Regions from separate parts of the Streptomyces sp. NPDC054770 genome, predicted to be linked through region 2. Evidence: riboswitches for the same ligand, from Rfam matches in the RefSeq annotation. Region 2 holds a riboswitch; each other region holds the start of a gene.
What was found. A riboswitch is a leader RNA that binds a small molecule or an ion and turns the genes downstream of it on or off. The one in region 2 is predicted to bind cobalamin.
Positions count from the first base shown of each region.

Region 1: it holds a riboswitch for cobalamin, as region 2 does, so the genes downstream of both, ACWGKQ_RS07910 (prenyltransferase/squalene oxidase repeat-containing protein) here and ACWGKQ_RS19385 (cobalamin biosynthesis protein) in region 2, are expected to answer to the same signal.
Region 3: it holds a riboswitch for cobalamin, as region 2 does, so the genes downstream of both, ACWGKQ_RS34280 (ribonucleoside-diphosphate reductase subunit alpha) here and ACWGKQ_RS19385 (cobalamin biosynthesis protein) in region 2, are expected to answer to the same signal.
Region 4: it holds a riboswitch for cobalamin, as region 2 does, so the genes downstream of both, metE (5-methyltetrahydropteroyltriglutamate--homocysteine S-methyltransferase) here and ACWGKQ_RS19385 (cobalamin biosynthesis protein) in region 2, are expected to answer to the same signal.

Region 1 covers NZ_JBSHBL010000006.1:395-5,435, reverse strand. The annotation lists gene ACWGKQ_RS07915 (phosphotransferase) at 158-808, opposite strand; cobalamin riboswitch at 846-986, shown strand; gene ACWGKQ_RS07910 (prenyltransferase/squalene oxidase repeat-containing protein) at 1,101-2,309, shown strand; gene ACWGKQ_RS07905 (SCO2322 family protein) at 2,306-2,923, shown strand; gene ACWGKQ_RS07900 (CbiQ family ECF transporter T component) at 3,366-4,445, shown strand; partial or broken gene ACWGKQ_RS07895 (ABC transporter ATP-binding protein) at 4,442-5,041, shown strand, end outside.
Region 2 covers NZ_JBSHBL010000020.1:26-8,718, forward strand. The annotation lists gene ACWGKQ_RS19365 (helix-turn-helix domain-containing protein) at 384-1,241, shown strand; gene ACWGKQ_RS19370 (hypothetical protein) at 1,283-1,786, shown strand; gene ACWGKQ_RS19375 (hypothetical protein) at 1,719-2,027, opposite strand; gene ACWGKQ_RS19380 (DUF397 domain-containing protein) at 2,059-2,316, opposite strand; cobalamin riboswitch at 2,494-2,634, shown strand; gene ACWGKQ_RS19385 (cobalamin biosynthesis protein) at 2,736-3,695, shown strand; gene ACWGKQ_RS19390 (cobyric acid synthase) at 3,692-5,203, shown strand; gene cobN (cobaltochelatase subunit CobN) at 5,200-8,693, shown strand, end outside.
Region 3 covers NZ_JBSHBL010000050.1:17,483-26,175, forward strand. The annotation lists gene cyc1 (epi-isozizaene synthase) at 1-584, shown strand, start outside; gene ACWGKQ_RS34260 (bifunctional albaflavenone monooxygenase/terpene synthase) at 581-1,960, shown strand; gene ACWGKQ_RS34265 (helix-turn-helix domain-containing protein) at 2,000-2,965, opposite strand; gene ACWGKQ_RS34270 (hypothetical protein) at 3,059-3,253, shown strand; gene ACWGKQ_RS34275 (ribonucleotide-diphosphate reductase subunit beta) at 3,330-4,343, opposite strand; gene ACWGKQ_RS34280 (ribonucleoside-diphosphate reductase subunit alpha) at 4,343-6,721, opposite strand; cobalamin riboswitch at 6,847-6,971, opposite strand; gene ACWGKQ_RS34285 (GNAT family N-acetyltransferase) at 6,976-7,530, opposite strand; gene ACWGKQ_RS34290 (ATP-binding protein) at 7,693-8,693, shown strand, end outside.
Region 4 covers NZ_JBSHBL010000027.1:62,265-70,957, forward strand. The annotation lists gene ACWGKQ_RS23570 (carbohydrate binding domain-containing protein) at 1-1,429, shown strand, start outside; gene ACWGKQ_RS23575 (isocitrate lyase/PEP mutase family protein) at 1,477-2,310, opposite strand; gene dmpG (4-hydroxy-2-oxovalerate aldolase) at 2,348-3,361, opposite strand; gene ACWGKQ_RS23585 (acetaldehyde dehydrogenase (acetylating)) at 3,358-4,290, opposite strand; gene ACWGKQ_RS23590 (2-keto-4-pentenoate hydratase) at 4,287-5,093, opposite strand; gene ACWGKQ_RS23595 (IclR family transcriptional regulator) at 5,168-5,890, shown strand; cobalamin riboswitch at 6,043-6,266, shown strand; gene metE (5-methyltetrahydropteroyltriglutamate--homocysteine S-methyltransferase) at 6,423-8,693, shown strand, end outside.

The DNA of each region.
Region 1 (5,041 bases), on a different contig from region 2:
ACCGACGGTGCACACGAAGACCGGGAGACGCCGAGCGGGCGCCTCCCGGTCGGAGTCGACGGCGAGTAAGGCGAAGGAACTCGTTTCCGCAAAGGAAGTCGAGAAGGAAGCCGCTTCATGGCCGTGCCGTGGGCAGCGCCGGCGCTCAGCTGGGGATCTAGAACGCGATCGCCCGTATCAACTCGCCCGCCTCGCCCAGCACTTCGACTTCCGCCCGGCTCATCGTCGGATTGGCCGCCCGCCGCCGCAGGGCCTCCGCCAGCCCCTCCGCGGTCAGTTCGGCCGGATCGGCGAGCAGGGCCGTCAGCAGGTCGTGGGCCAACGGGTAGGCACCCAGGGCCACTTGGGCGAGGATCACCGCGGACATGCCCCAGTCGAGTCCGGGCGGCCCGTCCTCGGCGTTGGTCCAGTCGATGACCCGGGGGCCGTCCGGGGTCAGCATCACGTTGTCCGGATGCAGGTCGAGGTGGAGGACCCGGGCGCCCGGGTCGGCAGGGTCCCGGCCGGGCACCGCGTGCAGCCGCCGCAGCAGCGAGGCGAGCAGCGCACCGCCCTCCGCCGCGTCCGTCTCCCCCGCCAGCAGCGCCGCCAGCATGGTCGGCCCGGACAGCCGCTCCATGACCAGTTCGGTACGGGACGCGGACGGCCGCACCCGGGGCGCCGGGTAGCCGTGCTCCCGTACGTACGCCATCACCGCGCCCTCGGCGGCCGCGTCCCCCCAGCCGTCCCGGTCCCGGCGCAGCACCCACGCCTCGTCGATCTCGTACACATCGGCCGAACGCCCCGAGCCGAGCAGTCTCCCCGTCATGGCCCGACCATAACGAAACGGTCCCCGCACAGCCCCCTCTCAGCTTCCCCGCGGCGGCCGGTAAGGTAGCCGGGTCGTCATCACCCGTACGGGGGGAAGCCGGTGCAATTCCGGCGCTGACCCGCAACCGTGAGCCACAACAGGTGGCAAGCCGGACCGCCGCGCCCGGGACGTTGATCGGCTCATGTGCGTCGGCGCCCGTCGTCGCACGGCACCGTCGAGGTTTACGGAGCCGAGCCGCCGGGGTGTCCCGTGCTGCCCGGCTCCCCGCAGGGAGAGGCACCCGCCGACCATGACCGTCCTCCGCCGCACCGCCGGGGTGCTGGCCGCCACCGCCGTCATCGGTACCGCCGCGCCCGTGACGACGGCGCTGGCGTCCGACGCCCCGTCCCCGTCCGCGTCGGCGGCCCTCCCCGCAGGGCTGTACGGCAGCTCGGACCCCACGTACGACGGCGTCTGGCGCCAGTCCCTCGCCCTGCTCGCCCAGCGCGCGGTGGGCGTGACCCCGGCCGTGCAGGCGGTGGACTGGCTGGCCGGGCAGCAGTGCGCGAACGGCTCGTACGCGATGTTCCGCGCCGAACCGACGGCGTCCTGTGACGCCAAGGTGTCGGTCGACACGAACAGCACGGCGGCCGCCGTACAGGCACTGGAGGCGGCCGGCGGCCATGAGGACGCCGTGGAGAAGGCCGTGAGCTGGCTGAAGTCGCAGCAGAACAAGGACGGCGGCTGGGGCTACGCCCCGGGCTCGCCCAGCGACACCAACTCCACCGGCGTGGTCATCGGCGCGCTCGCGGCGGCCGGCGAGAACGCGGACAGGTCGCCGTACGACCTCCTCTCCAAGTGGTCCGTCCCCTGCGCCGAGAAGGGTGGCGGCGCCCTCGCTTACCAGCCGGACAAGAAGACGGCGAAGCTGACCGCCAACGCGGACGCCACGGCGGCGGGGGTGCTGGGCGCGCTCGGCAAGGGCTTCGCGGCGACGGCGGGGAAGGCCCCGGCGGAGGGGTACGTCTGCGCCGGCTCCGGCAAGGCCCTCACCCGGGTGGAGGTGGCCCGCAACGGCGCCGCCTACCTGGCGGGCGCCACCTCCGCCAAGGGCTACCTCGTCTCCACGCTGCCCGGCGCCAAGCCCCAGCCGGACTACGGCAACACCGCCGACGCGGTGGTCGCCATGGCCGCGCAGGGCTGGACGAAGCCCGCGAAGAAGCCGTACGCCTGGCTGGAGGCGCACGCCGCGCCGTGGGCGAAGCAGAGCGGGCCGGCGGCGTACGCCGAACTGATCCTCGCGGCGCACGCGATGGGCGCGGATCCGCGTGACTTCGGCGGTACGGACCTGGTGACGGCGCTGAACGCGACGGGCCCGGCCCCGCGGGCGGCTGCCGCGCGGCACACCGGGAAGAAGAAGTCGGGCAGCAGCGTGTGGTGGATCGTCGGCACCGGTCTCGTCGCCGGTGTCGGCATCGGTTTCCTGTTCAGCGGCCGCCGGAAGCAGCAGCAGCTGTGACCGCGGTCCGCCGTGCGGCGCTGCTGCTCCTGGCGGCGGTGGCGCTGTGCGCGACGAGTGCGGGGCCGGCGGCGGCCACCGGGTACCGCTACTGGTCCTTCTGGGAGCGGGACGGCGCACGCTGGACGTACGCCACGCAGGGGCCCTCGACCGCGCGGCCCGCCGACGGTTCGGTGGAGGGGTTCCGCTTCGCGGTGAGCGAGGACTCGGCGGACGCGTCGCAGCCGCGCGGCACGGCGGACTTCGGGACGATCTGTGCCGGTACGGCCGCCGTCGGTGGCAGGAAGCGGGTGGGGCTGGTCGTCGACTTCGGTACGACGGCGGACGCGCCGTCGGGAGCGGAGCCGCCGGCGCGGCGGACGGCCTGCGCGGTGGTGCCCGAGGACGCGACGACGGCGGAGGCACTGGCGACGGTGGCGAAGCCGCTGCGGTACGACACGAACGCGCTGCTGTGCGCGATCGGGGGGTATCCGGAGCGGGGCTGCGGGGAGAAGGTGGCGGCGGGGGGTACGCCGGACAGCGGGCCGTCGCTGGGGCTGGTGGCCGGGGTGGGAGTTGTCGTGGTCCTGGCCGCGGGGGCTTTCTGGCAGGCACGGCGGCGCAGGAATGGGTGACCGCGGCAGTCGCTTCACCGCGGGCCGGTGGGGGCTGATCGCGCAGTTCCCCGCGCCCCTTACGGGGCGCTGCAGTCACGCCGGCTACCTGGCTGCGGGCAGTCATGCCGCAGGGGCAGAACACGTCCCAGCCACAGACAGTCGCACCACCCGCGCAGAACACCTCCCAGCCGCGGGCAGTCGCACCACCCGCGCAGAACACCTCCCAGCCACAGACAGTCGCACCACCCAGGCAGAGCACCCCCCAGCCACAGACAGTCGTGCCACCCGGACAGAACACCCCCCAGCCACAGACAGTCGTGCCACCCGGACAGAACACCCCCCAGCCACAGACAGTCGTGCCACCCGCGCAGAACACCCCCCAGCTGCGGGCAGTCGTGCCGCTGGGGCGGCACGGGTGGGCGCGGCGGCACCCCGCCAGCGCGGGCGAGTGAAACCCCCCGTGCCCCGGCTGCAGCGCCGCTCCCCCGTGCACCCCGGCGCCTGGTGGCTCTGGTCCCTCGCCCTCGGGGTCGCCGCGTCGCGTACCACCAACCCCCTCCTCCTCGCCCTTCTCGTCACGGTCACCGCCTACGTCGTGGCCGCCTGCCGCACCCGCACCGCGCCCTGGTCCCGCTCCTACGCCGCGTTCGCCAGACTCGCCCTCGCCGTCCTCCTCGTCCGGCTCGTCTTCACCGTCGTCCTCGGCTCCCCCGTCCCCGGCGCGCACACCCTCGTCACCCTCCCCGAAGTGCCGCTCCCGCACTGGGCCCAGGGCATCCGCCTCGGCGGCCGGGTCACCGCCGAGGCGCTCGCCTTCTCCCTCTACGACGGCCTCAGGATCGCCACTCTCCTCGTCTGCGTCGGCGCCGCGAACGCGCTCGCCAGTCCGGCCCGGCTGCTGAAGTCCCTCCCCGGCGCCCTGTACGAGCTGGGCGTGGCCGTCGTCGTCGCCCTCACCTTCGCGCCGCACCTGGTCGCCGACGTGCAGCGGCTGCGGGCCGCCCGCCGGCTGCGCGGCCGGCCCGACTCCGGCATCCGCGGCCTGCTGCAGGTCGGACTCCCGGTCCTGGAGGGCGCGTTGGAGCGTTCGGTCGCCCTCGCCGCCGCCATGGACGCGCGCGGGTACGGCCGTGGCGCCGACGTCCCGGACCGGGTCCGCCGTATGACGGCCGCGCTCACCCTCGGCGGTCTGCTCGGCGTCTGCGCGGGGCTGTACGGGCTGCTCACCACCGAGGGCGGCGGCTACGGGCTGCCCGTGCTGGCGGCCGGGGTGGCCGCCGCGCTGGCGGGGCTGCGGCTCGGCGGCCGGCGTTCGCCGCGCACCCGGTACCGGCCGGACCCGTGGGACGCGCGGGCCTGGCTGGTGTCCGGGGCGGGCGCCGCCGTCGCCGCGCTGCTCACCCTGGCGTCCGTGCGCGATCCGGACGCCCTGCATCCCGGGGTCGTACCGCTGGTCGCCCCCACGCTTCCGCTGTGGCCCGCGGCCGCCGTGCTGCTCGGTCTGCTGCCCGCCCTCGTCGTGCCGAAGGAGCCGTCGTGATCCGGTTCGAGGATGTCTCCGTGACGTACGAGGGCGCGGCCCGACCCGCCGTCCAGGGCGTCGACTTCGAGGTGCCGGAGGGTGAACTCGTCCTGCTGGTGGGCCCGTCCGGCACCGGGAAGTCGACGGTCCTGAACTCCGTGAGCGGGCTCGTGCCGCACTTCACCGGCGGCACCCTGCGCGGCCGGGTGACGGTCGCCGGCCGGGACACCCGCACCCACCGGCCGCGCGAACTCGCCGACGTCGTCGGCACGGTGGGCCAGGATCCGCTCGCCCACTTCGTGACCGACACGGTGGAGGACGAACTCGCCTACGGGATGGAGTCGTTGGGGATCGCCCCGGCCGTGATGCGACGGCGGGTGGAGGAGACCCTCGATCTGCTGGGGCTCGCCGAGCTGCGGGACCGGGCGATCGCCACGCTCTCGGGCGGGCAGCGGCAGCGGGTCGCGATCGGATCGGTGCTCACCCCGCATCCCGCGGTCCTGGTGCTGGACGAGCCGACCTCCGCGCTCGACCCGGCCGCCGCCGAGGAGGTGCTGGCCGTGCTCCAGCGGCTGGTGCACGACCTGGGGACGACGGTGCTGCTGGCCGAGCAC
Region 2 (8,693 bases):
TTGACGGTGCTCGCGGGCACACTCGGCCGGCGTCAACCCGCCGCGATCGACCACACGGGTGGCGGCAGGGGCGCATGACGCCTACTGCGTCCGGAGTCACAGGATTCGCGTGGAAATTTTTCGCTGAATGCGGACCACGGCCGGAGATCCCACCGTCATTGCCGCGTCACACGGACCACTTTCCTAACACTCCCCCGCGTACACGTGCGGCACTTTCGGGGGTTTTATCCTCATTCAGGCTCGCATTGCGACCTCACCTGAAAAGACACATGTCATACTGACCAGCGCTGGCCGCTGCGGTCTAACTAACCTACTCTAATGGGTAGTTACAGTTCGACGGTGGCGGCCTGACAAGTCAGCGACGACATGTGGCAGGGAGCACCATGGCCAGAGACATCGATCCGAGCCTGAATCGCCGCAGGCTGCGAATCGAGCTGCGCAAAGCCCGGGAACAGGCCGGGCTGACGCAGCGGGACGCCGTGAAACGTCTGGAATGGTCACTGTCCAAACTCATCCGGATCGAGGCGGGAACGGTCAGCCTCGGCGTCACCGACCTCCGGGCGCTGCTCCAGTTGTACGAGGTCACGGAGCCGGAGCTGGTGGCGGAGCTGGAGGAGGCCGCCCGTGGCTCAAAAGGGCTGTCGTGGTGGGCTCAGTACAGCGAGGTGGTGTCCCCCGCATACGCGCTGTACCTGGGCTACGAGGGGGCGGCGGACACGATCCGCATGTACAACCCCGTCATCCTCCCCGGTCTGTTCCAGACGGCGGACTACGCCACAGCACTGCAGTCCGCCACGGCGCAGGAAGCAAATGTGCGTCCGCAGGTGGATCTGCGCATCACCCGTCAGGAGCGGTTCTTCGACGGCGACCACGGCCCCGAGGTGGACGTCGTACTGGACGAAGCGGCACTGCGACGGGAGGTCGGCGGTCCCGCGGTGATGCGACGGCAGCTGGACCACATCAAAACGCTGGTGGACCACCCCCGGACGACGGTCCGGGTGCTGCCGTTCTCCGCCGGCGCGCATTTCAGTGTCAGCACACCTTTCATCCTGTTGGGATTCAAGGACGACGACGATCTGCTCTACCTGGAGGGTCCTGCGGGCGGTCTGTCCAGCCGTGACGACCTGAGCCTCTCGGCCCGTTACCAGGAGTGCTTCGAAGAGATCAGCGCCATCGCGTACGAAGGCGACCGGATGATCGAGCTGCTCGACACGGTCAGGGAGAGTCTGGACAACGGCTGAATCCGGGCTGCTACGGCCCGGCGTGAGACGGGGGAGGGCCGATGGCCGTCTTCGGAATACGGGCCTGGTGGGGTCGGTTGCGTGGGTCGGCCGAGGCGGGTGCGTCCGGCGATCCGCCGACCACCGCCTCCAACGCCTCGGACAACGGTGCGCGCCCTCTCGACGACACCGCCCTGAAGGCCTACGCCATGCAACGGCCGGAGTGGGCGGAGGCGCTCATCCAGGTGGAGAACGCCAGAGTGGCCGGAGAGATCCGGCTTCTGTCGGCTCGGCTCCTGCTGGGCACGGCGTGCGGCAGTGTCCTGCTGCTCAGCATCACTGTCGCCGCGCGGGTCGCACCCAGCATCCCGCTCGGCTCCATGACGCCCCTGAGTACGGCGGTCGTCGGCGCCGTCAGCGCGGCGATCCTCACGGCGCTGGGTGCGGGGCTCGGCAGGACGCTGAGCAGGCGTTCCGCCGATGCCCCGGCCGCTCCCGTCAGCGGTGCCGCTGCCGTATCTGACCGGCCACCAGAAGGCGGTTCAGAACCTGGAGCCGCTCAGTGACGGGGGTCAGCCCCCACCACAGGCCGGCGCCCACGGCCACCAGGACCGTCACCACCAGCCACACCAGGCCGCGGGCCGCGCCATCCGGCACCAGCAGTGCCGCCAACGCACCCACTCCGACGGCGAGGAATCCCACCACCGAGCAGTAGATCGCCAGCGGAAGGGCCGCCGTCGGCCACGCCCCGCGGACACCGCGATCACCCAGCCGCGCAGCGGCGGATTCCTTGGCTCGGTCTCCCATGCGTGTACCTCCCGTCCCCCCGCGCGGTGACTCAGCCGCCGCGCGTCTCCGGGTCCACAAGCTCCGTCAGAAAACCACACCACGCCGCGTGACGAAAGACGAGCACAGCGTCTTGACGCCACTTCGAGTCGCGGACCCGCACGCGGTCACTTCCCGGGGCTACTTCCACGCACTCGCCTCCGCCGCTCGAATGGCTGCTCCTGCGCCACGCCCGCCCCGACAGCTCCCTGCCGACCACGCCCACCTCCTCCAGCTCCGCTGGCAACCACACGGTCATGGACACCGTCATCCAGCCGACGGTCCGAGACCGCCGGTCGACGCGTACACGCACGCCTGTTCCCCTCAAGTGTTCCCAGGTTCCTGGCCGGGAAAGAGCCCAGAAACCGCCTATTCGGCCGCCTGACGGCGCATCAGTGATGTGGACCTCAGCACACCACAGCTCCGCAGGTCAACGGCAAGTTGACGGGTCTTCCAAGGCCGTGGTGGACTTCCGGAGCCATGTACGGCGGCAAGGGAGGAAGCCGGTGTGAATCCGGCGCGGTCCCGCCACTGTCACCGGGGTAGCAAGTCCCCGGGAGCCAGGAACTCTCACCGCCGGTCTCGTCGAACCAGGGCGCGGACACCCTGAGTGAGGACATATCGCCATGCGCGGCTGCCGACCGAGGTGCAGTAACCGGACCGTCCCCGACCCCGCGGCCGGCTGAGCCGATGGGTGCCGATCGCGTCTTCGCGTACGGTGCCGCCGCCGGCCTTCTCGGTGATCTGCTGCTCGGCGATCCGCGCCGGGGGCATCCGGTCGCCGTGTTCGGGCGGGCGGCCGGGGCCGTGGAACGGGTGCTGTGGCGGGACCACCGCGGGTGGGGCGCGCTGCACACCGCCGTGTGTGCCGGTGGCGCCGTGGCGCTGGGTGCCGTGGCCCAGCGGGCCGTACGACCGTCCGCCGCCGCGTCCGTCGCGCTCACCACCGCTGCCACCTGGGCCGTCGTCGGGGGCACTTCGCTCGCCCGCGAGGCCCGCGTCATCGGGCGGGCCCTGGAGGCGGGCGATATCGAGGCGGCCCGTGCCCGGCTGCCGCACCTGTGCGGACGGGATCCGCAGGCCCTGGACGCCGACGGGATCGCCCGGGCGGTCGTGGAGTCCGTCGCCGAGAACACGAGCGACGCGGTCGTGGGCGCTCTGGTGTGGGGGGCCGTGGGTGGCGTGCCGGGGCTGGTGGGGTTCCGGGCCGTCAACACCCTGGACGCGATGGTGGGGCACAGGTCGGCCCGGTACCGGCGGTTCGGGTGGGCCTCCGCGCGGCTGGACGACGTGGCCGGGTGGCCGGGGGCGCGGCTCACCGCCGTGCTGGCCGCCGTGGCCGGAGGCGGCACCGAGGGAGCGGTACGGGCCTGGCGGGCCGACGCCGCGAAGCACCCGAGTCCCAACGCCGGGCCCGTGGAGGCGTCGTTCGCGGGGGCGTTGGGGGTACGGCTCGGGGGGACGCTGTCGTACGGCGGGCGGGTCGAGCATCGGCCGGTGCTGAACGGGGAGGGGCGGGCTGTGGAAGTCGGGGACATCGAGCGGGCGGTGCGGTTGTCGCGGCGGGTGGGGTGGCTGGCGTTGGGCGTGAGTGCGGCGGGGGCGCTGCTGCGGGGGGCGCTTTCACGACGTCAGGGGGGTTCCTCATGAACAACGGCGGCCTCCTCGTGGCCGGTACCACCTCCGATGCCGGGAAGAGTGTCGTGACCGCCGGTATCTGTCGGTGGCTGGTGCGGCAGGGTGTGAAAGTCGCGCCGTTCAAGGCGCAGAACATGTCGCTCAACTCCTTCGTCACGCGCGAAGGTGCCGAGATCGGGCGGGCGCAGGCCATGCAGGCGCAGGCCTGCCGGGTGGAGCCGACCGCGCTCATGAACCCGGTGCTGCTCAAGCCCGGCGGGGAGCAGAGCAGTCAGGTCGTGCTGCTCGGCAGGCCGGTCGGTGAGCTGAGCGCGCGTGGCTATCACGGCGGGCGGCAGCAGCGGCTGCTCGGGACCGTGCTCGACTGTCTCGCCGAGTTGCGGGGCACGTATGACGCGGTGATCTGTGAGGGGGCCGGCAGTCCGGCGGAGATCAACCTGCGGCGGACCGACATCGTGAACATGGGGATCGCCCGGAACGCCGGGCTGCCCGTGCTCGTCGTCGGGGACATCGACCGCGGAGGTGTCTTCGCCTCCTTCTTCGGGACGGTGGCGCTGCTGTCGCCGGAGGACCAGGCGCATGTCGCCGGGTTCCTCGTCAACAAGTTCCGGGGGGACGTCTCGCTGCTCGAACCCGGGCTGGACATGCTGCACGGGCTCACCGGGCGGCACACCTACGGCGTCCTCCCCTTCCGGCACGGGCTCGGGATCGACGAGGAGGACGGGCTGCGGGTCTCCCTGCGGGGAACCGTCCGCGAGTCGAACACGGCCCCGCCCGTCGGGGAGGACGTGCTGCGGGTCGCCGTCTGCGCGATCCCGCTGATGTCCAACTTCACGGACGTGGACGCGCTGGCCGCCGAACCGGGCGTCGTGGTGCGGTTCGTGGACCGGCCGGAGGAACTCGCCGACGCCGATCTCGTGGTGATCCCGGGGACCCGGGGGACGGTCCGGGCCCTGGAGTGGCTGCGGGAGCGGGGGCTGGCCGAGGCGCTGCGGCGCCGGGCCGCCGAGGGACGGCCGGTGCTCGGCATCTGCGGTGGCTTCCAGATCCTCGGCGAGCACATCGAGGACGAGGTCGAGAGCCGCAAGGGGGCCGTCGACGGGCTCGGGGTGCTGCCCGTGCGCGTCCGGTTCGCCCGGGAGAAGACCCTCACCCGGCCGGTGGGCGAAGCCCTCGGCGAGCACGTCGAGGGGTACGAGATCCATCACGGGGTCGGTGAGGTGACCGGCGGGGAGCCCTTCCTGGACGGCTGCCGGGTCGGGCAGACCTGGGGCACGCACTGGCACGGCTCCCTGGAGTCGGACGGTTTCCGCCGGGCCTTCCTGCGCGAGGTGGCGGCCGCCGCGGGCCGCCGGTTCGTGCCGGCCCCCGACACCTCGTTCGCCGCGCTGCGCGAGGAGCAGCTCGACCGGCTCGGCGACCTGATCGAACAGCACGCGGACACGGACGCGCTCTGGCGGCTCATCGAGTCGGGCGCGCCGCAAGGACTGCCTTTCATTCCACCGGGAGCGCCCGCATGAGCACTGTGTTGTTGTTGTCGACCGCAGACACCGATCTGCTGGCGGCCCGGGCCGCCTCCGGTGCCGACTACCGGATCGGCAATCCGACGCGCGTCGACGTCACGACGGAGCTGCCCGCGCTCGTCGCGGGCGCGGACATCGCCGTCGTACGGCTGCTCGGCGGCAAGCGGGCCTGGGAGGACGGGCTCGCCGCGCTGAAGGCCGCCGGGATCCCGACCGTGCTGCTCGGCGGCGAGACGGTGCCGGACGCCGAGCTGATGGCCGAGTCGTCGGTGCCCGCGGGTGTGGTCGCCGAGGCGCTCAGGTACCTCGTCGAGGGCGGCCCGGCCAACCTCACCGAGCTGGCCCGGTTCCTGTCCGACACGGTCCTGCTGACCGGCGAGGGGTTCGTCGAACCGCAGAAGATGCCCGAGTACGGCGTGCACGGCACCCGGACCCGGGAGAGCGGCCGGCCGACCGTCGGGGTGCTCTTCTACCGGGCCCATGAACTGAGCGGCAACACCGGCTTCGTGGACACCCTGTGCGACGCGATCGAGGCACACGGCGCCAACGCCCTTCCGGTGTACTGCGGTTCGCTGCGCGGGGCGGACGCCGGGCTGTACGAGATCCTCGCCGGGGCCGACGCGCTGGTGGCGACCGTCCTGGCGGCCGGCGGCACGCACGCCTCGCAGGCCTCGGCCGGCGGCGACGAGGAGGCCTGGGACATCGGGGCGCTCGCCGACCTCGACGTGCCGGTGCTGCAGGGCCTCTGCCTGACCTCCTCCCGGCAGGCCTGGGCCGAGTCCGACGCCGCCCTCTCCCCCATGGACGCGGCGATGCAGGTCGCGATCCCGGAGTTCGACGGACGGCTGATCACGGTCCCGTTCTCCTTCAAGGAGCAGGGACCGGACGACGTCCCGGTGTACGTCGCCGACCCCGAGCGGGCCGGACGCGTCGCCGGCATCGCCGTACGGCACGCACGGCTGCGGCACAAGCCGAACGCGGAGAAGAAGATCGCGCTGGTCTTCACCGCGTACCCGACCAAGCACTCCCGGGTCGGCAACGCGGTGGGGCTCGACACCCCCGCCTCGGCGGTGCGGGTACTGGACGCGCTGCGGGACGCCGGGTACGGGGTCGGCGAATACCCCTCCGAGGGCGACGAGTTGATCCACCGGCTCATCAACGCCGGTGGCCACGACGTCGAATGGCTCACCGAGGAGCAGCTGGCCGCCGCGCCCGCGCGGGTGCCGCTCGCGGACTACCGGGCGTGGTTCGAGAAGCTCGACCCGGAGCTCAGGGACGCGATGACCGAGGCGTGGGGCGAGCCGCCGGGCTCGCTGTACGTCGACGGCGAGGACATCGTGCTGGCGTCCCTGCAGTTCGGGAACGTCGTCGTCATGATCCAGCCGCCGCGCGGCTTCGGCGAGAACCCGATCGCGATCTACCACGACCCCGACATGCCGCCGTCGCACCACTACATGGCGGCGTACCGGTGGCTGGACAACTCGTTCGGCGCGGACGCCGTCGTCCACATGGGCAAGCACGGCACCATGGAGTGGCTGCCCGGCAAGGGGCTCGGCCTCGGCAGCGGGTGCGCGCCGGACGCCGTGCTCGGCGAACTGCCGCTGATCTACCCCTTCATCGTGAACGACCCCGGCGAGGGCACCCAGGCCAAGCGGCGCGGGCACGCCACGGTCGTCGACCACCTGGTGCCGCCGATGGCCCGTGCCGACACCTACGGCGACCTGGCCAAGCTGGAGCAGCTGCTCGACGAGTACGCGCTGGTGTCGGATCTCGACCCGACGAAGGCGCCTGCCGTCCGCGCCCAGATCTGGACGCTGGTGAAGGCGGCCGAGCTCCACCACGACCTGCACGTGGACGAGCAGCCGGAGGAGGACGACTTCGACTCGTTCGTCATGCACATCGACGGCTATCTGTGCGAGATCAAGGACGTGCAGATCCGCGACGGCCTGCACATTCTCGGCGGCGGTCCGGTCGGCGAGCCGCGGGTGAACCTGGTGCTCGCGGTGTTGCGCGCCTCGCAGGTGTGGGGCGGGCAGGCCAACGCGCTGCCGGGGCTCAGGGCCTGCTTCGCGGCCCACTTCGGGCTGGTGGAGAAGGAGTTGCTGGCCGAGCCCGGTGCGCCGGTGAAGGTGCCGGTGGAGCTGACGGATCTCGTCGAGGGTCCGTCGCGTACGGCGGCCGACGCGATCGACCTGCTGGAGCAGCTGTGCCGCCGGGTCGCGGAGGGCATGGAGCAGCGGAACTGGGCGGCCGCCGAGAGCCCCGCGCTGGTACGGGAGGTCCTCGGCGGCACCGAACTCCCGGACGCGGTCGCCGTGCTGGAGTTCGCGTGCACCGAAGTCGTGCCCCGGCTGGCGCGGACCACGGACGAGATCGGGCACATCCTCAAGGCCCTGGACGGCGGTTACGTCCCGGCCGGCCCGTCCGGTTCCCCCACCCGCGGCCTGGTCAACGTCCTGCCCACCGGCCGGAACTTCTACTCGGTCGACCCCAAGGCCATTCCGTCCCGGCTGAGTTGGGAGGTCGGCCAGTCCCTCGCGGACTCGCTGGTGCAGCGCTACCTCCAGGACACCGGCGCGTACCCGAAGTCCGTGGGCCTGACGGTGTGGGGCACCTCCGCGATGCGCACCCAGGGCGACGACATCGCCGAGATCCTGGCGCTGCTGGGCTGCCGTCCGGTCTGGGACGACGCGTCGCGGCGCGTCACCGGCTTCGAGGTGGTCCCACTGGCCGAGCTGGGCCGGCCGCGCATCGACGTCACGGTCCGGATCTCCGGCTTCTTCCGGGACGCGTTCCCGCACGTGGTCGGGCTGATCGACGACGCGGTGCGAGCGGTGGCCGAGCTGGCCGAGCCCGCCTCGCAGAACTACGTCAAGGCGCACGCCGACGAGGACACCGCCGAGCACGGCGACCGGCGGCGCGCGACGGCCCGTGTCTTCGGCTCCAAGCCGGGGGCCTACGGTGCCGGGCTGCTGCCGCTGATCGACGCCCGCAACTGGCGCTCGGACGCCGACCTCGCCGAGGTGTACGCGGTGTGGGGCGGCTACGCCTACGGGCGCGGGCTCGACGGGCGGGCGGCGCGCGGGGACATGGAGACCGCGTTCAAGCGGATCGCCGTGGCCGCGAAGAACGTGGACACCCGCGAGCACGACCTCGTGGACGCCGACGACTACTTCCAGTACCACGGCGGCATGGTCGCCATGGTGCGCCATCTGACCGGCACCAACCCCGAGGCGTACGTGGGTGATTCGGCCACCCCCGACCAGGTGAGGACCCGCACGCTCGGCGAGGAGACGCACCGCGTCTTCCGGGCCCGGGTGGTGAACCCCCGCTGGATGGCGGCCATGCGCCGGCACGGCTACAAGGGCGCCTTCGAGATGGCGGCGACCGTCGACTACCTCTTCGGCTACGACGCCACCGCGGGCGTGGTCGACGACTGGATGTACGAGAAGCTCAGCGCGGAGTACGTCTTCGACGCGGAGAACCG
Region 3 (8,693 bases), on a different contig from region 2:
TGATCGAGGCCTACGACCGCGAGTTCCGCAACCGCACCTCGGGATACGTTCCCGGGGTCGAGGAATACCTGGCCCTGCGGCGCCTCACCTTCGCCCACTGGATATGGACGGACCTGCTGGAACCGAGCGCCGGGATCGAACTCCCGGACGCCGTGCGGAAAAACCCGGCGTACCGCAGGCCGGCCCTGCTCAGCCAGGAATTCGCCGCCTGGTACAACGATCTCTGCTCGCTGCCGAAGGAAATAGCGGGCGACGAGGTGCACAATCTCGGAATCAGCCTCGTCACCCATGAGGGAATGAGCCTGGAACAGGCGGTCGAAGAAGTCAGGCGACGCGTCGAGGAATGCATAAGCGAATTCCTGGTCGCCGAGCGGACCGCGCTGCGGTTCGCCGAGGAACTCGACGACGGCACGGTACAGGGAAAGGAAATCGGCACGGCCGTCACGGCCTGCGTCGGCAACATGCGGAACTGGTTCAGCTCCGTCTACTGGTTCCACCACGAATCCGGCCGTTACATGGTCGACAGCTGGGACGACCGGTCCACGCCCCCGTACGTCAACAACGAAGCGGCAGGTGAGAAATGACCGTCGAGTCCGTGAAGCCCGCGACCGCGGAGGCTTCCGAACACAGTCAACTGCGCGAACCGCCCCTCGCCGGCGGCGGTGTGCCGGTCCTGGGGCACGGCTGGCGGCTGGTCCGCGACCCGCTGGCCTTCATGTCCCGGCTGCGCGCCCACGGCGACATGGTGCGCCTGAGGCTCGGCCCCAAGGAGGTGTACGCCGTCACCACCCCGGAACTCACCGGCGCCCTCGCCCTGAACCCCGACTTCATCATCGCCGGCCCGCTGTGGGAGTCCCTGGAGGGGCTGCTCGGCAAGGAGGGCGTCGCCACCGCCAACGGACCCCGGCACCGGCGCCAACGCCGGACCATCCAGCCCGCGTTCAACCTCTCCGCGATCCCCGCCTACGGGCCGGTCATGGAGGAGGAGGCGCATGCCCTGACCGAGCGCTGGCAGCCCGGCGCCACCGTCGACTGCACCTCCGAGTCCTTCCGGGTCGCCGTCCGCATCGCCGCCCGCTGCCTGCTGCGCGGCGACTACATGGACGAGCGCGCCGAGCGGCTCAGCGTCGACCTCGCGAGCGTCTTCCGCGGTATGTACCGGCGGATGGTCGTACCGCTCGGCCCGCTGTACCGGCTGCCGTTGCCGGCCAACCGCGAATTCAACCGGGCGCTGGCCGATTTGCATCTCCTGGTCGACGAGATCGTCGCCGAGCGCCGGGCATCTGGTCAAAAGCCGGACGATTTGCTGACGGCATTGCTCGCGGCGAAGGACGAGAATGGCGAGCCCATCGGGGAACAGGAGATCCACGACCAGGTGGTCGCGATACTCACCCCCGGCAGCGAAACAGTCGCCTCCACGATCATGTGGCTGCTCCAGGTGCTCGCCGAACACCCGGAACACGCCGAGAAGGTGCGGGCCGAGGTCGAATCGGTGACGGGCGGTCAACCGGTTGGTTTTGAGCACGTTCGCCGGCTCACGCACACCAACAATGTCGTCGTCGAGGCGATGCGTTTGCGGCCCGCCGTATGGATATTGACGCGCCGCGCCAAGGCCGACACCGAGCTCGGCGGCTATCGCATTCCGGCCGGGGCCGACATCGTCTACAGCCCCTACGCGGTCCAGCGCGACCCGCACTCGTACGCCGGGCACCTCGACTTCGACCCGGACCGGTGGCTGCCGGAGCGGGCGGGGGACGTGCCCAAGTACGCCATGAGCCCCTTCAGCGTCGGCAACCGCAAGTGCCCCAGCGACCACTTCTCCATGACCCAGCTCAGCCTGATCACCGCGGCCCTGTGCGCCAAGTACCGCTTCGAACAGGTCGCCGGGTCGAACGACACCACCCGGGTGGGCATCACCCTGCGCCCGCACCGGCTGCTGCTCGCACCCGTGCCCTGGTGACCCGCCGACCGGCGGGTCACGTCTGATACCGGCGCGCGCTCAGGCGGCCTCAGGGCCCCGGAACGCGCGCCGGTAGGCGTTCGGCGTCGTACCCAGGGACCTCACGAACTGGTGCCGCAGCGCGGCCGCCGTCCCGAAGCCGGTCCGGCCCGCGATGGCGTCCATCGTCTCGTCCGTCCCCTCCAGCAACTCCTGCGCCAGCAACACCCGTTGCCGCAGGATCCAGCGGTACGGCGTGGTGCCGGTCTCCTGCTGGAAGCGGCGGGCGAAGGTGCGCGGGGCCATCAGGGCGCGGGCGGCCAGCTGCTCGACGGTGACCTCCTCGTCGAGGTGCTCCGTCATCCAGGCCAGCACCCCGCCGACCGTGTCGCAGGGGCCCTCCGGCAGCGGACGCTCGATGTACTGGGCCTGGCCGCCGTCCCGGTGCGGGGGCACCACCATCCGCCGGGCGATCTTCCCGGCGACCTCCGGCCCCTGCTCCTTGCGCACGATGTGCAGACAGGCGTCGATGCCGGCGGAGGTGCCCGCCGAGGTGATCACCGGGTCCTCGTCGATGTACAGCACGTCCGGCTCGACCCGGGTCCGCGGGAAACGGCGGGCCAGCAGGTCCGCGTGCCGCCAGTGCACGGCGCACCGGCGCCCGTCCAGCAGCCCGGCGGCGCCGAGCACGAAGACGCCGGAGCAGACGCTGAGCACCCTGGCCCCCCGGTCCACCGCCCGGCGAAGGGCGGCGAGCAACTCAGGGGGATAGTCCCGGGCGACGTTGGCGTCCGAGGCCGGCACCGCGATCAGATCCGCCTCCTCGAGCCGGTCGATGCCGTACGGCGTGGAGACGGTGAGGCCCGGCACATGGGTGCCGAGCGCCGGTCCCTCCGCCGAGACCACCGCGAAGTCGTACACCGGCAGCCCCTCGTCGGAGCGGTCGAGGCCGAAGACCTCGCAGACCACCCCGAGCTCGAAGGGATGCACACCGTCGAGAAGCACCGTGGCCACGTTCTTCAGCATGCTGCCAGTGTGCCTCTTCGCTGGCAGTAATTCGAGGGTGTGTGGCAGTGCTGCCACTCACGGTAAGGAGCATTCGGCGCGAGAGTGGTGTCCATGAACGGAAACCAGATCGAAGGTCTCATCGGAATGGTCCTGGTCCTCGGCATCCTGGTCCTCATGGCCCTCCCCTCCGTGCTCGGCATCCTGCGCGACCGGCGCATCGACCGGCAGATCAGGGAGGCGCGGCGGACCGAGGGGGCCGGCCACCGCCGGGAAACCCAGCACCGCGGAAGGTCCCTGACCGCCTAGCTTCCCCGGCACGACGACCACCTCGCGGACGGTGTCGGCCGGGGACGCACTCGACCTCAAGCAGCCGGCAGGCGGCTCAGAAGTCCTCGTCGAGGTCGACGGTGCCCTCCACCGCCACCTGGTACGCGGACGGACGGCGCTCGAAGAAGTTCGTCAGCTCCTGCACGCCCTGCAGCTCCATGAAGGAGAACGGGTTCTCCGAGCCGTACACCGGGGCGAAGCCCAGGCGGCCGAGCCGCTGGTCGGCGACGCACTCCAGGTACTGGCGCATCGAGTCCGTGTTCATGCCCGGCAGACCGTCACCGCACAGGTCCCGGCCGAACTGCAGCTCCGCCTCGACGGCCTCCCGCAGCATGTCGGTGACCTGCTGCCGGAGTTCGTCGTCGAAGAGCTCCGGCTCCTCCTTGCGCACGGTGTCCACGACGTCGAACGCGAAGCTCATGTGCATCGTCTCGTCACGGAACACCCAGTTGGTGCCGGTGGCGAGACCGTGCAGCAGACCCCGGCTGCGGAACCAGTAGACGTACGCGAAGGCGCCGTAGAAGAACAGGCCCTCGATGCACGCGGCGAAGCAGATGAGGTTGAGCAGGAAGCGGCGGCGGTCGGCCTTGGACTCCAGGCGGTCCAGGTTGTCCACCGAGTCCATCCACTTGAAGCAGAACTCGGCCTTCTCGCGGATGGAGGGGATGTTCTCCACCGCGGCGAACGCGGCGGCGCGGTCCGCCGGGTCGGGGAGGTAGGTGTCCAGCAGGGTCAGGTAGAACTGGACGTGCACGGCCTCCTCGAAGAGCTGGCGCGACAAGTACAGGCGCGCCTCCGGGGAGTTGATGTGCTTGTACAGCGTCAGCACCAGGTTGTTCGCCACGATCGAGTCGCCCGTCGCGAAGAAGGCGACCAGCCGGCCGATCATGTGCTGCTCGGCGGGCGTGAGCTTCGCGAGGTCGGCCACGTCCGAGTGGAGGTCGACCTCCTCCACGGTCCAGGTGTTCTTGATGGCGTCCCGGTAGCGCTCGTAGAAGTCCGGGTAGCGCATCGGGCGCAGGGTCAGTTCGAAGCCCGGGTCGAGAAGGTTCTTGTTGTCGCTGGTCATTACTGGCAGGCCTCGCAGGACTCGGGGTTCTCAAGGGAGCAGGCGACGGCCTCGGGGTCCGGGGCGGCCTGCACGGGGACAGCGGCCTGTGCGGCGCGGGCGATCCGGGTCGCCGGGCGCGAGCGCAGGTAGTACGTCGTCTTCAGCCCGGACTTCCAGGCGTACGCGTACATCGAGGAGAGCTTGCCGATGGTCGGCGTCTCCAGGAACAGGTTCAGGGACTGGGCCTGGTCCAGGTACGGGGTGCGGGCGGCGGCCATGTCGATCAGGCCGCGCTGCGGGATCTCCCACGCCGTGCGGTAGAGCCGCCGTACGTCCTCCGGGATCCACGCGAAGTCCTGCACCGAGCCGCTCGCGTCGCGCAGCGCCTCGCGGGTGCGGGCGTCCCAGACGCCGAGGTCCTTGAGGTCCTGCACCAGGTAGGAGTTGACCTGGAGGAACTCGCCGGACAGCGTCTCGCGCTTGAAGAGGTTCGAGACCTGCGGCTCGATGCACTCGTAGACACCGGCGATGGACGCGATGGTGGCGGTGGGCGCGATCGCGAGGAGGAGGCTGTTGCGCAGACCGGTCGTCGCGATCCGCGCGCGCAGCGCCGCCCAGCGCTCCGGCCAGGTGAACTCGACGCCGTAGTGGTCGGGGTGCAGCACGCCCTGCGCGGTGCGGGTCTTCTCCCAGGCCGGCAGCGGGCCGCTGCGCTCGGCGAGGTCGGCGGAGGCCTCGTAGGCGACGAGCATGATCCGCTCGGCGATCCGGGTGGAGAGGGCCCTGGCCTCGGGGGAGTCGAAGGGCAGCCGCAGCTTGAAGAAGACGTCCTGGAGGCCCATGGCGCCCAGGCCGACGGGCCGCCACCTGGCGTTCGACCGGCCCGCCTGCTCGGTCGGGTAGAAGTTGATGTCCACGACCCGGTCGAGGAAGGTGACGGCGGTGCGGACGGTCTCGTCCAGCCGCTCCCAGTCGATGTCACCTGCCGCCTTGTCGACGAACGCGCCGAGGTTGACCGAACCGAGGTTGCAGACCGCCGTCTCGCCGTCGTCCGTGACCTCCAGGATCTCCGTGCAGAGGTTGGAGGAGTGGACGACATGGCCGGGGGTGGCCGTCTGGTTCGCGGTGCGGTTGGCCGCGTCCTTGAAGGTCATCCAGCCGTTGCCGGTCTGCGCGAGGGTGCGCATCATCCGGCCGTACAGGTCACGGGCCGGAATGGTCCTGAGCGCGAGGCCGGCCGCCTCGGCCCTGCGGTAGGCGGCGTCGAACTCCTCGCCCCACAGGTCGACCAGTTCGGGCACGTCGGCCGGGGAGAACAGCGACCACTGCGCGTCCGCGTTCACCCGGCGCATGAACTCGTCCGGGATCCAGTGCGCGAGGTTGAGGTTGTGGGTACGGCGGGCGTCCTCGCCGGTGTTGTCGCGCAGCTCCAGGAACTCCTCGATGTCGGAGTGCCAGGTCTCCAGGTAGACCGCGGCCGCGCCCTTGCGCCGGCCGCCCTGGTTCACGGCGGCGACCGAGGCGTCGAGGGTCTTCAGGAACGGCACGATGCCGTTGGAGTGGCCGTTGGTGCCGCGGATCAGCGAACCCCGGCTGCGGATCCGGGAGTACGACAGGCCGATGCCGCCGGCGTGCTTCGAGAGGCGGGCGACCTGGTGGTAGCGGTCGTAGATCGAGTCCAGCTCGTCCTTCGGCGAGTCCAGAAGGTAGCAGGACGACATCTGGGGGTGCCGGGTGCCGGAGTTGAAGAGGGTGGGGGAGGACGGGAGGTAGTCGAGGCGGCTCATCAGGCCGTAGAGCGCGGCGACTTCGTCCACCGACCTCGCGCCCGTCTTCGAATTGAACGCAGTGTCCTCGGCGAGGCCGGCGGCGACCCGGAGCATGAAGTGCTGGGGGGTCTCGATGACCTTGCGGGTGATCGGGTGCCGGAGCAGGTAGCGGCTGTGCAGCGTGCGCAGGCCGAAGTAGCCGAAGCGGTCGTCGGCGGCCGGGTCGACGAGGGTGTCGAGGCGGCGGGCGTGCAGCCGTACGAACTCGGCGGTCCGGTCGGCGATCAGCCCCTCCCGGTGCCCCACGGCGACGGACTCGGTGAAGGAGGTCACGCCCTGCGAGGCGGCCTCGGCACGGACGGAGACCGTCAGCAGCCGGGCGGCGAGCCTGGAGTAGGCGGGGTCCTCGGAGATGAGGCCGGCGGCGGCCTCGGTGGCCAGCTCGCGCAACTCCGCCTCGTCGGCCCGCGCGGACCGGCCGCGCAACGCGGCGGCGGCGACCCGGCCGGGGTCGGCGTCGGGGAGGTCGGCGGTCAGCTCGGTCAGGGTCCGCAGCAGCGCGGTACCGGGACCGTCCTCTTCGGCAGAGATGACCGCTGAAGCCGGGTCGGCTGGCGCGATGGTCACGTGGGACTCTCCCTCGCTGGGCTCGGGGCCTGGCGGAGGGCAGCGGGCAGCACGAGCGCGCGTGGGCACACGTCGAGACCCTGGCCCACTCCGCGAGGCCCGGACGTCAGAACGCCCGCGCCGGGTGGCTGGGCGTGCTGTCGGCAGGTCCTCGGACTGATTCCTGTGCACGAACATGCACAAGTACACCGTTGCGGGACAGTTCCGGATTCGCACCGGATTCCCCTGCGGCGACAGCGAGCATGAGCATACATCTAGTGCCGGGTTGTCGTGTCACCCCCAGATGTTGTGTCGTGGCGGTGTCGGAGCGTCAACTCATAGGTGAGGAGAGTGATGTCGTCCAGGTGCGGTACGGGATTCCAGTCCCGGTCGGGTGTGCGGACGAAACCCAGACGTTCGTAGAGACGGTGGGCGGTGTGCATGCCTCGCTGGCTCGACAGGACGACGGCCGTGCAGCCCCGGGTGGCCCGTGCGCGGTCGATGCAGGCCCGTACGAGGGCCTCGCCGGCGCCTTTGCCGCGGGCCTCGTGTGCGACCGCGAGCGCCCTGATCTCCGCCTCGCCGGGGCGGGCGATGTCGGCGACCGGGCCGGGGCCGGCGACGAAGGTGACGCCGCCGAGGAGCTTTTCGCCGGACACGGCCACGAGCACGTCGGCGGCGGCCGCCCGGCTCGCCACGTCCTTCAGCACGGGCAGGTACTCGTCGCCCTCGCCGTAGTCGAGGAGGCCGTCCAGAAGGTAGGCCTGGGCGGTCATCTCGCCGAGGGGCTCGTACTCACCGGGTTCCGCCCGCCGTATCACGATGTCCATGGCCCGAGTCTGCCGGACTCCCGCCTGCGGAAACCTCTCGATTTCCCCGGTGGGGCGCCCGGGTTGGGGGCTGTGCCGGGAGTGATTCCATGGAAGGAGGTGCCGGTGCCCGCGGGTCCGCCGTTCCGAGAACACTCCGGGAACGCGTAAGGAGAAGGCACCATGACGAGGGTCGTCCGGCACCCGCCCGGCAAGGAGCTTCCGCGCGACGCGCCGATGGCGACACTGGACCTGCGACGCGCGGGCAACCGGGTCGGATCCGGTCTCATGGGCCGCTGGCACGCCCTGACGATCCGTCTGGAGGCCCGTCACGGCGCCACCCGCCCCAGGAAGTGGCACCGTTGGGTCTCCTACGCCAACGTCACGAGGGCGGTCTGGCTGGTCGCCGCGCTGGCCATGCTCGCCTGGACCGGTGAGGGGCTGTACATCCTCGCCACGGGCGAGACGACCGGATTCGAGTCATGGCGGAAGCGCAACAGCGTGGGGTTCGACACCGTCAGCAGGTTCGTCGGCCCGATCCTCGCCGCCTCCGTCGCCGCCGCACTGTTCCTGTTCTGGTGGTACCGGTGGACCAAACGGCGCTACCTCGCCAAGGCGCTGCGGGATCCCCGCGGGCTGGTGCCCACCGCGGGTCCCGACACGGCCGAGATCGTGGGCCGGGACGAGGTCGCACAGGTCATCGCCGAACGGCTGCGGGAGCGCGACACGCGCCGGCCCTATCTGCTGGTCGGCGGCGTCGGCGCCGGCAAGACCGCGGTCCTCGTACGGCTCACCGAACTCCTGGCCCGGCAGAACGCCGTACCGGTGCCGATCCGGCTCAGGGACGCGGTGGACGGAGGCGACCTCAACTTCGAGCGTCTGGCCAGGCGGCGCTTCGCCGAGGAGGCGCCCAAGGGCATCCTGGCGCGCACCAAGACCGACCGGGTCTGGCAGCAACTCCTCGCCGACGACAAGCCGGTCGTCCTCGCCGACGGCCTGGAGGAGGCCCTCCTCGACGACGGCCATCAGCAGAACCGGGACAACGTCATCCGCCAGGCCATCGAACGCGCCCACGAGGAGAAGCTGCCCCTGGTCATCGCCTCCCGGCCGCACAGCCCACTGGAGAACACCTCGGCCGCGATCGTCGAACTGGAACCGCTCGGTGAGGACGCGGCAGTTCGCTT
Region 4 (8,693 bases), on a different contig from region 2:
CGAGCCCACCTCGACGGTGCCCAGCGACGGCACGGTGGTCCGCTACAACATCAGCGAGAACGACGGCAGCAACTCCGGCTGCCCCACCTCCGGCACCCAGACCCACGGCGCCGGAGTCCTGCACTTCGTGGGCGGCGTCCCCAACCAGAGCGGCAGTTCGTCCGCCGTCCCGCTCTTCTACAACAACACCTTCTCCGTCCGGGACGGCCTGAGCACCCCGATCCTGTACTCCCGCTCCGGCACGTCCATCAGCGGCGCCCTGTCCTTCCGGAACAACGCCGTCTTCAACTACGGCTCCGGCAACTACTTCACCACCACCGGCACGTCGACCTACTCCAACAACCTCTTCTACGGCAACCACCCCTCCCGTGAGCCCGCCGATGCCGCGAAGGTGACCGCCGACCCCGAGTTCCGCAACCCGGGCAACGCCAACACCTCGTCCTCGTACACCGGCAAGAACGCCTACCAGGTGCACGGGTCCTCCCCGGTGATCCGGGCCGGCACGGTGATCAGCTCCAACGGCGGCTACGACGCCTTCGGCAACGCCGTCTCCGCGACGGCCGCCCCCAACATCGGCGCCTACAACGGCACCGGCGGCAACCTGCTCTCCAACGCCGGCTTCGAGACCGGCGCGCTGAGCCCGTGGACCCAGGCCAGCGGCAACGCCTCCGCCGTCACCGCGGCCAACGCCCGCACCGGAAGCTACGCGCTCACCACGACCGCGAGCGGCAGCGGCGCCAACCAGGCCCTGACCGGCCTCAGCCCCAGCACCACCTACCTGCTGACCGGCTGGGCCAAGGTCGCCACCGCGGGCGAGACCCTCGCGATCGGCGTGAAGAACTTCGGCGGGACCGAGACGTACACCAACATCGCCACCACGTCCTACAGCCAGGCGGCCGTGCTGTTCACCACGGGGTCGTCGAGCACCACGGCGACGGTCTACTGCTGGAAGAACGCCGGTGGCAGCGGCGCGGGCTACTGCGACGACCTCGCGGTGGAGCCCCTGTCCTCCGCCGCCAACGCCGTCACCAACCCCGGCTACGAGACCGGTGCCCTGACCCCCTGGGCCCAGTCGACCGGTACGGCGTCCGGCGTGGTCGCCTCCAACGCCCGCTCCGGCAGCTACGCGCTCCAGACCGGGGTCAGTGCCAGCGGTGCCATCCAGACGGTGAGCGGCCTCGCCGCCGGCGGCACCTATCTGCTGGTGGGCTGGGCCAAGGTGGCCACCGCCGGTGAGGAGGTCGCGGTCGGCGTGAAGAGCTTCGGCGGTACGGAGACGTATCTGCGGAGCTCGACCACGTCCTACGCCCAGCAGCCCGTCTTCTTCACCACGGGCGTCTCCACCACCTCCGCCGGTGTCTACTGCTACAAGAACTCCGGTTCGGCGGCCGGTTACTGCGACGACTACTCGCTGATCAAGCTGTCGTAACGGCAGCACTGCGGGGCGGGCCGGAGCGATCCGGCCCGCCCTTCCCGTCATCTGCGGAAGAGCTCGTTCAGGTCCGTGTGCGAGATCTGGTTCTCGGCGTACGAGAAGGTCCCGCGCTCCGCCAGCTCCTTCGCCGCACCCAGCAGCTGTGCGTACATCGCCCGTGCGATGCTGCCGCCCACCGTGACCCGGCGCACGCCGAGTTCGCGGAGGTCGGCCAGGGACAGGGCGCCGCCGGTCAGGCCCATCACCACGTTCAGCGGGCCGTCCAGCTCGCGCACCAGCGTGCCGATCGTGGCCGCGTCCGCCGCGCCGGGCACGAACGCGCAGTCGGCGCCCGCCGCCAGATACGCGTTGGCCCGCCGGACCGCCTCGTCGAGCGGGCCGCCGGTCAGCAGCACGTCGGTCCGGCCGACCAGGACGAACGGCTCGCCGGCCGCGTCGATCGTCTCGCGCGCGGCGCGGATCCGGTCGACCGCGAGCTCCGGGTCGTACAGCGGCCGGGCGCGGTCGCCCGTGAAGTCCTCGATGTTGCCGCCCGCGGCTCCGGCGCCGAGCGTCATCGTGATCGTCTCGGCCACGGTCTCGGGGGACTCCCCGAACCCGTCCTCCAGGTCCGCGCTCACCGGGATCCGTACCTCGGCGGCGATCTCCCGGATCCGGTCCAGCATCGTGGCGCGGTCGACCCGGCCGCCGCCGTAGTCGTGGTCCGCGCGGCCCAGGGAGAAGGCGATGCCCGCGCTGGTGGTGGCCACGGCCGGGAAGCCGGCCGACTCCAGGACGCGGGCGCTTCCCGCGTCCCACGCGTTGGGGAGCAGGAAGCAGCCTTCCCGGTGCGACTCGACGAAACGTACGGCCCGTTCTCGGCGTTGAGTGTCCACGCCGCCGAGTCTGTCAGCCGCCACTGACAATCGGGCGTCAGCGGCTCCCGGCGAGGTCCAGGGCGATGTCGGTGATCATGTCCTCCTGGCCGCCGACCAGCTTGCGGCGGCCGACCTCGACCAGGATCGCGCGGGTGTCGAGGCCGTGCCGGCGGGCGGCGGCCTCGGCGTGCCGCAGGAAGCTGGAGTAGACGCCGGCGTAGCCGAGGGTGAGCGTCTCGCGGTCCACCCGGACTTCGCGGTCCTGCATCGGTCGTACCACGTCGTCGGCCGCGTCCATCAGCGGGAACAGCTCGCAGCCGTGCTCCCAGCCCATCAGGTCGGCGACCGCGATGAACGCCTCCAGGGGGCAGTTCCCGGCCCCGGCGCCCTGTCCGGCGAGGGAGGCGTCGACGCGGGTGACGCCGTTCTCGACGGCGACGACCGAGTTGGCCACGCCCAGGCCGAGGTTGTGGTGGGCGTGGATGCCGAGTTCGGTGGCCGGGTCGAGGACGTCCCGGTAGGCGCGGAAGCGGTCGCGGACGCCGTCCATGGTCAGGCGGCCGCCGGAGTCGGTGACGTACACGCAGTGCGCGCCGTAGGACTCCATCAGCTTGGCCTGGCGGGCCAGTTCGGCGGGTTCGGCGAGGTGGGACATCATCAGGAACCCGGCCACGTCCATGCCCAGTTCGCGGGCGGCGGCGATGTGCTGGGCGGAGATGTCGGCCTCGGTGCAGTGGGTGGCGACGCGGACCGAGCGGATGCCCAGGGAGTGGGCCTGCTTGAGGTCGTGGAGCGTGCCGATGCCGGGGAGGAGGAGGGTGGTGGGGATGGATTGGTGCACGGCGCCCACGACCGCCTCGATCCACTCCCAGTCGGTGTGCGCGCCGATGCCGTAGGTGATGCTGGAGCCGGAGAGGCCGTCGCCGTGGGCGACCTCGATGGCACGGACTCCGGCGGTGTCGAGGGCGGCGGCGATGGTGCGGGCCTGGTCGACGGTGTAGCGGTGGCGGACGGCGTGCATGCCGTCCCGCAGGGTGACGTCCTGGACGTACAGACGGGTACCGGTCATCGGGACGCCACCTCCGGGGCTCGGTATGCGGCCATGCGCTCCGCGGTGCGCAGCGCGGCCGAGGTCATGATGTCGAGGTTGCCTGCGTAGGCGGGCAGGTAGTGGGCCGCGCCCTCCACCTCCAGGAAGACGGACACCTTCACCGCGTCGCCGGGGGCGAGGGTGCGCAGCGGGTCGTCGGCGGCCACCCGCTCGAACTGCACCTTCTGCTTGAGCCGGTAGCCGGGGACGTACGTCTGGACCCGGGCGACCATCTCCTCGACCGACGCCGTCACCGCCGCGTCGTCGCACTCGCCGACCAGGCAGTGCACGGTGTCCCGCATGATCAGGGGCGGTTCGGCCGGGTTGAGCACGATGATCGCCTTGCCGCGGGCCGCGCCGCCGACCTTCGCGATGGCGGCGGAGGTGGTCTCGGTGAACTCGTCGATGTTGGCGCGGGTGCCGGGACCGGCCGAGCGGGAGGAGATCGAGGCGACGATCTCGCCGTAGTGGACGGGTGTCACGGCGTTGACCGCGGCGACGACCGGGATGGTGGCCTGGCCGCCGCAGGTGACCATGTTGACGTTCGGGGCGTCCAGGTGGGCGTCGCCGTTGACGGGCGGGACGACGTACGGACCGAGCGCGGCCGGGGTGAGGTCGACGACCGTACGGCCGAGGGCGCGCAGCACCTCGTCGTGCCGGCGGTGGGCGCCCGCGGAGGTGGCGTCGAAGACGAGCGAGACGTCCTCGAACTCGTCCAGGCCGACCAGGCCGTCGACGCCCTCGTGGGTGGTGGCCACCTTCAGGCGCCGGGCGCGGGCCAGGCCGTCCGACTCCGGGTCGATACCGGCCATGGCGGCGATCTCCAGCGACTCGGAGAGCCGCAGGATCTTGATCATCAGATCGGTGCCGATGTTCCCGGACCCGATGACGGCGACCTTCGTGGTCATGCTGCTCCCTCGGTTCCCTCGGTGGCGAAGGCGACCCCGACCGTGCCGAGGCCTTCGATGCGTGCGGTGAACTCGTCGCCCTCGGCGGCTACCGCCATCGGGCCGAGCGCGCCGGTGAGCACGATGTCGCCGGCCCGCAGCGGGTCGCCGAGCCCGGCGAGGGTGGCGGCGAGCCAGCGGGCGGCGGTGAGCGGGCTGCCCAGGCAGTCGGCGCCGGTGCCCTGCGAGACGGTCTCGCCGTTCTTGCCCAGGGTCATCCGGACGCCCCGCAGGTCGACCCGGTCCAGCGGGACCGGGGTGCCGCCGAGGACGAACAGGCCGCTGGAGGCGTTGTCGGCGACGGTGTCGACGATCGTGATGTCCCAGCCCGCGATCCGGCTGTCCACGATCTCCAGCGCGGGCAGCGCGAAGGCGGTGGCCCGCAGCAGGTCGGCGACGGTCGGGTCGCGGTGCGGCAGGTCGGCGCCCAGGACCAGGGCGACCTCGGCCTCGACCTTGGGCTGGAGCAGCCGGCCGGCCGCGACCGGCTCGCCCTCGCTCACCGCCATGTCCGCGAAGAGGGCCCCGAAGTCGGGCTGTCCGACCCCGAGCTGCCGCTGCACGGCGGGCGAGGTCAGCCCGATCTTGCGGCCCACCAGCCGGCGGCCGGCGGCCACGCCCCGCTCCACGTGCAGCCGCTGCACGGCGTACGCGGTCTCGATGTCGCCCTCGGGGAGAAGGGCACGGACGGGGGCGCAGGGGGTGCCGGTGCGGGTGGCTTCGTCGAGGACGTCGGCCACCTTGGTGACGAGGTCAGAGCTCATGCCGACAGGTATAGGCGGACGCCGGGAGACGAGGCAAAATATGTTCCGTGACACGGAACAGCACTCAGGGAAACATGCTCGACAAGGCGGTCGCGGTCCTGGACTGCTTCCGCCCGGACGGCGGCGCGTTCCGCCTCACGGAACTGGCCGAGCGGTCGAAGCTGCCCAAGACCACCGTGTTCCGGCTCTGCGCCGAGCTGGTCCGGCTCGGCCTGCTGGAACGGGACGCGGAGACCTACCGGCTCGGCGGGGCGCTCTTCGAGCTGGGGTCGCTGGTGCCGCGCCGGCACGATCTGCGGGAGGCCGCGCTGCCGTTCCTCCAGGACCTCTTCGAGGCCACCCACGAGACCGTGCACCTCGGGGTGCGGGAGGGCCACGAGGTGGTCTACGTCGAGCGCATCCACGGCCACGACGCGCTGCGGCTGCCGTCCCGGATCGGCGGCCGGCTCCCGCTGACCTGCACCGGGGTGGGCAAGGCCCTGCTGGCGTTCTCGGGCGCCGAGCTGGTCGAGGAGGTGCTGGCGGGGCCGCTGCCGCGGCTGACGGCCCGTTCGGTGACGGAGCCTGCGCGGCTGCGTACGGCCGTGGAGCAGGCGCAGGTGGCGGGGCTGGCGTACGAGGAGGAAGAGGCCGCGGAGGGGGTCAGCTGTATCGCGGCGCCGGTTTTCGACGGGCCGACGGCGGTGGCGGCGCTGTCGGTGGCCGTGCCGTGCGGGCGGTTTCGGCCGGCTCAGCTGGCGCCTGCGGTGCGGACCGCTGCGTTGGGGTTGTCGCGGGCGTTGCGCTCGGGTCGGTGACCTGTTGGGGGACGTGGACGTTCGCCTACGGGGACGGGGGGCTCTGAGGACGGCGGGTGCGGGTTGTCTGTGGTTGATCGCGCCCACGCGGCGGAGCCGCATATCGACAACGCCCCGCGCCCCTTTCGGGGCGCTTCCCTCACGTGGGTCGTAAGGTGGACCCCGCAGCTGGTTCGTCCTGTTCGCCAGATGGGATGTCGTAAGAGGGAACCCGGTGGGAATCCGGGACTGCCCCGCAGCGGTGAGTGGGAACGACCGCCGTCATACGCACTGGGTCCACCGGATCCGGGAAGCGACGGCCAGTAGGAGTCTCGTCGGCTTTGTACGACGGGACGTGCCCGCGAGTCCGAAGACCTGCCAACTGCCCGTGTGCGAACCACTCGTGCGCGGACATCCCGGTGACCTCGTGGGCGGGTCGGCGTGCACATCGGAGGAGCGGTCGGGTACGACCGTCGCCGTCCGGTCCGTCATCCCTTCGCGCTCTCGTCCCGTCACCGGGATCTCAGGGAATCGTCTCGCGAAGGAGATCTCCGTGACAGCCAAGTCCGCAGCCGCGGCAGCCCGGGCCACCGTGTACGGCTACCCCCGCCAGGGGCCGGCCCGGGAACTGAAGAAGGCGATCGAGAGCTACTGGAAGGGCCGGTCCACCGCCGACGCCCTGCGGGCCACCGCCGCCGAACTGCGCCGGTCCACCTGGCGGCAGCTCGCCGGGGCCGGCGTCCACGAGGTGCCGACCGGCGACTTCTCGTACTACGACCATGTCCTCGACACCACCGTGATGGTCGGCGCCGTCCCCGCGCGGCACCGCGCCGCCGTCGACGCCGACGCCCTGGACGGCTACTTCGCCATGGCCCGCGGCACCCAGGACAGCGCGCCGCTGGAGATGACGAAGTGGTTCGACACCAACTACCACTACCTGGTGCCGGAGTTGGGCCCGGACACCGTCTTCGCCGCGAACTCCGCCAAGCAGGTGGGCGAGTTGCGGGAGGCGCTGGCCCTCGGGCTCGCCTCCCGGCCGGTGCTGGTCGGCCCGGTCTCCTACCTGCTGCTCGCCAAGCCGGCGCCCGGGGTGCCCGCCGGCTTCGACCCGCTCACCCTCCTCGACCGGCTGCTCCCGGTCTACGCCGAGGTGCTCGCCGACCTGCGGGCGGCCGGCGCCGAGTGGGTGCAGCTCGACGAACCCGCCCTGGTCCAGGACCGCACCCCGGCCGAGCTGAACGCCGTCGCCCGTGCCTATCGGGATCCGGGTGCCCGGCCCGACCGGCCGAAGCTGCTCGTCGCCTCCTACTTCGACCGGCTCGGCGAGGCCCTGCCCGTGCTGGCCAAGGCCCCGGTCGAGGGGCTCGCCCTGGACTTCACCGGGGCGGCGGCCGCCAACCTGGACGCCCTGGCCGCCGTCGGCGGGCTGCCCGGCAAGCGGCTGGTCGCCGGTGTCGTCGACGGCCGCAACATCTGGGTCAACGACCTGTCGGCATCCCTCAGCACCCTCGGCACCCTGCTCGGCCTCGCCGACCGGGTCGACGTGGCCGCCTCCTGCTCCCTCCTGCACGTGCCGCTGGACACGGCGGCCGAGCGGGACATCGAACCGCAGATCCTGCGCTGGCTGGCCTTCGCCAGGCAGAAGACGGCCGAGATCGTCACCCTCGCCAAGGGCCTCGCCCAGGGCCCCCACACCATCGCCGCCGAACTCGCCGCCAACCGCGCCGACCTGGCCTCCCGGGCGGCTTCACCGATCACCCACGCCCCCGGCGTCCGGGCCCGTGCGGCCGCCGTGACCGCTTTCGACGCCCGCCGCTCCTCTCCGTACCGGCAGCGTGCCGCCGCCCAACGCGCCCATCTCCGGTTGCCGTTGCTGCCGACGACGACCATCGGCTCGTTCCCGCAGACCGACGAACTGCGCACCGCGCGGGCGGACCTGCGGGCGGGCCGGATCGACACGGCCGGTTACGAGGAGCGGGTGCGGGCCGAGATCCAGGAGGTGGTCGCCTTCCAGGAGAAGACCGGCCTGGACGTCCTGGTGCACGGCGAACCCGAACGCAACGACATGGTCCAGTACTTCGCCGAACAGCTGACGGGATACCTGGCCACCCGGCACGGCTGGGTCCAGTCGTACGGCACCCGGTACGTGCGCCCGCCGGTCCTGGCCGGTGACGTCTCCCGTCCCGAGCCGATGACGGTCCGCTGGACGTCGTACGCCCAGTCCCTCACCGACCGCCCGGTCAAGGGCATGCTCACCGGGCCGGTGACCATGCTGGCCTGGTCGTTCGTCCGTGACGACCAGCCGCTCGGCGACACCGCCCGCCAGGTCGCCCTCGCCCTGCGCGACGAGGTGAACGACCTGGAGGCGGAAGGCACTTCGGTCATCCAGGTCGACGAACCCGCACTACGCGAGACCCTCCCGCTGCGGGCCGCCGACCGGGCCGGCTACCTGGCCTGGGCGACCGAGGCGTTCCGGCTCACCACCGCCGGAGTCCGTCCGGACACCCAGATCCACACGCACATGTGCTACGCCGAGTTCGGCGACATCGTCCGGGCCATCGACGACCTCGACGCGGACGTCATCAGCCTGGAGGCGGCCCGCTCGCACATGCAGGTCGCCCGCGAACTCGCCGCGCACGGCTATCCGCGCGAGGCCGGCCCCGGGGTCTACGACATCCACTCGCCCCGGGTGCCGAGCGCCGAGGAGGCCGCCGACCTGGTGCGGACCGGTCTGCGGGCCATCCCGGCCGAGCGGCTCTGGGTCAACCCCGACTGCGGACTGAAGACCCGCGGCTGGCCGGAGGTCCGGGCCGCCCTGGAGAAC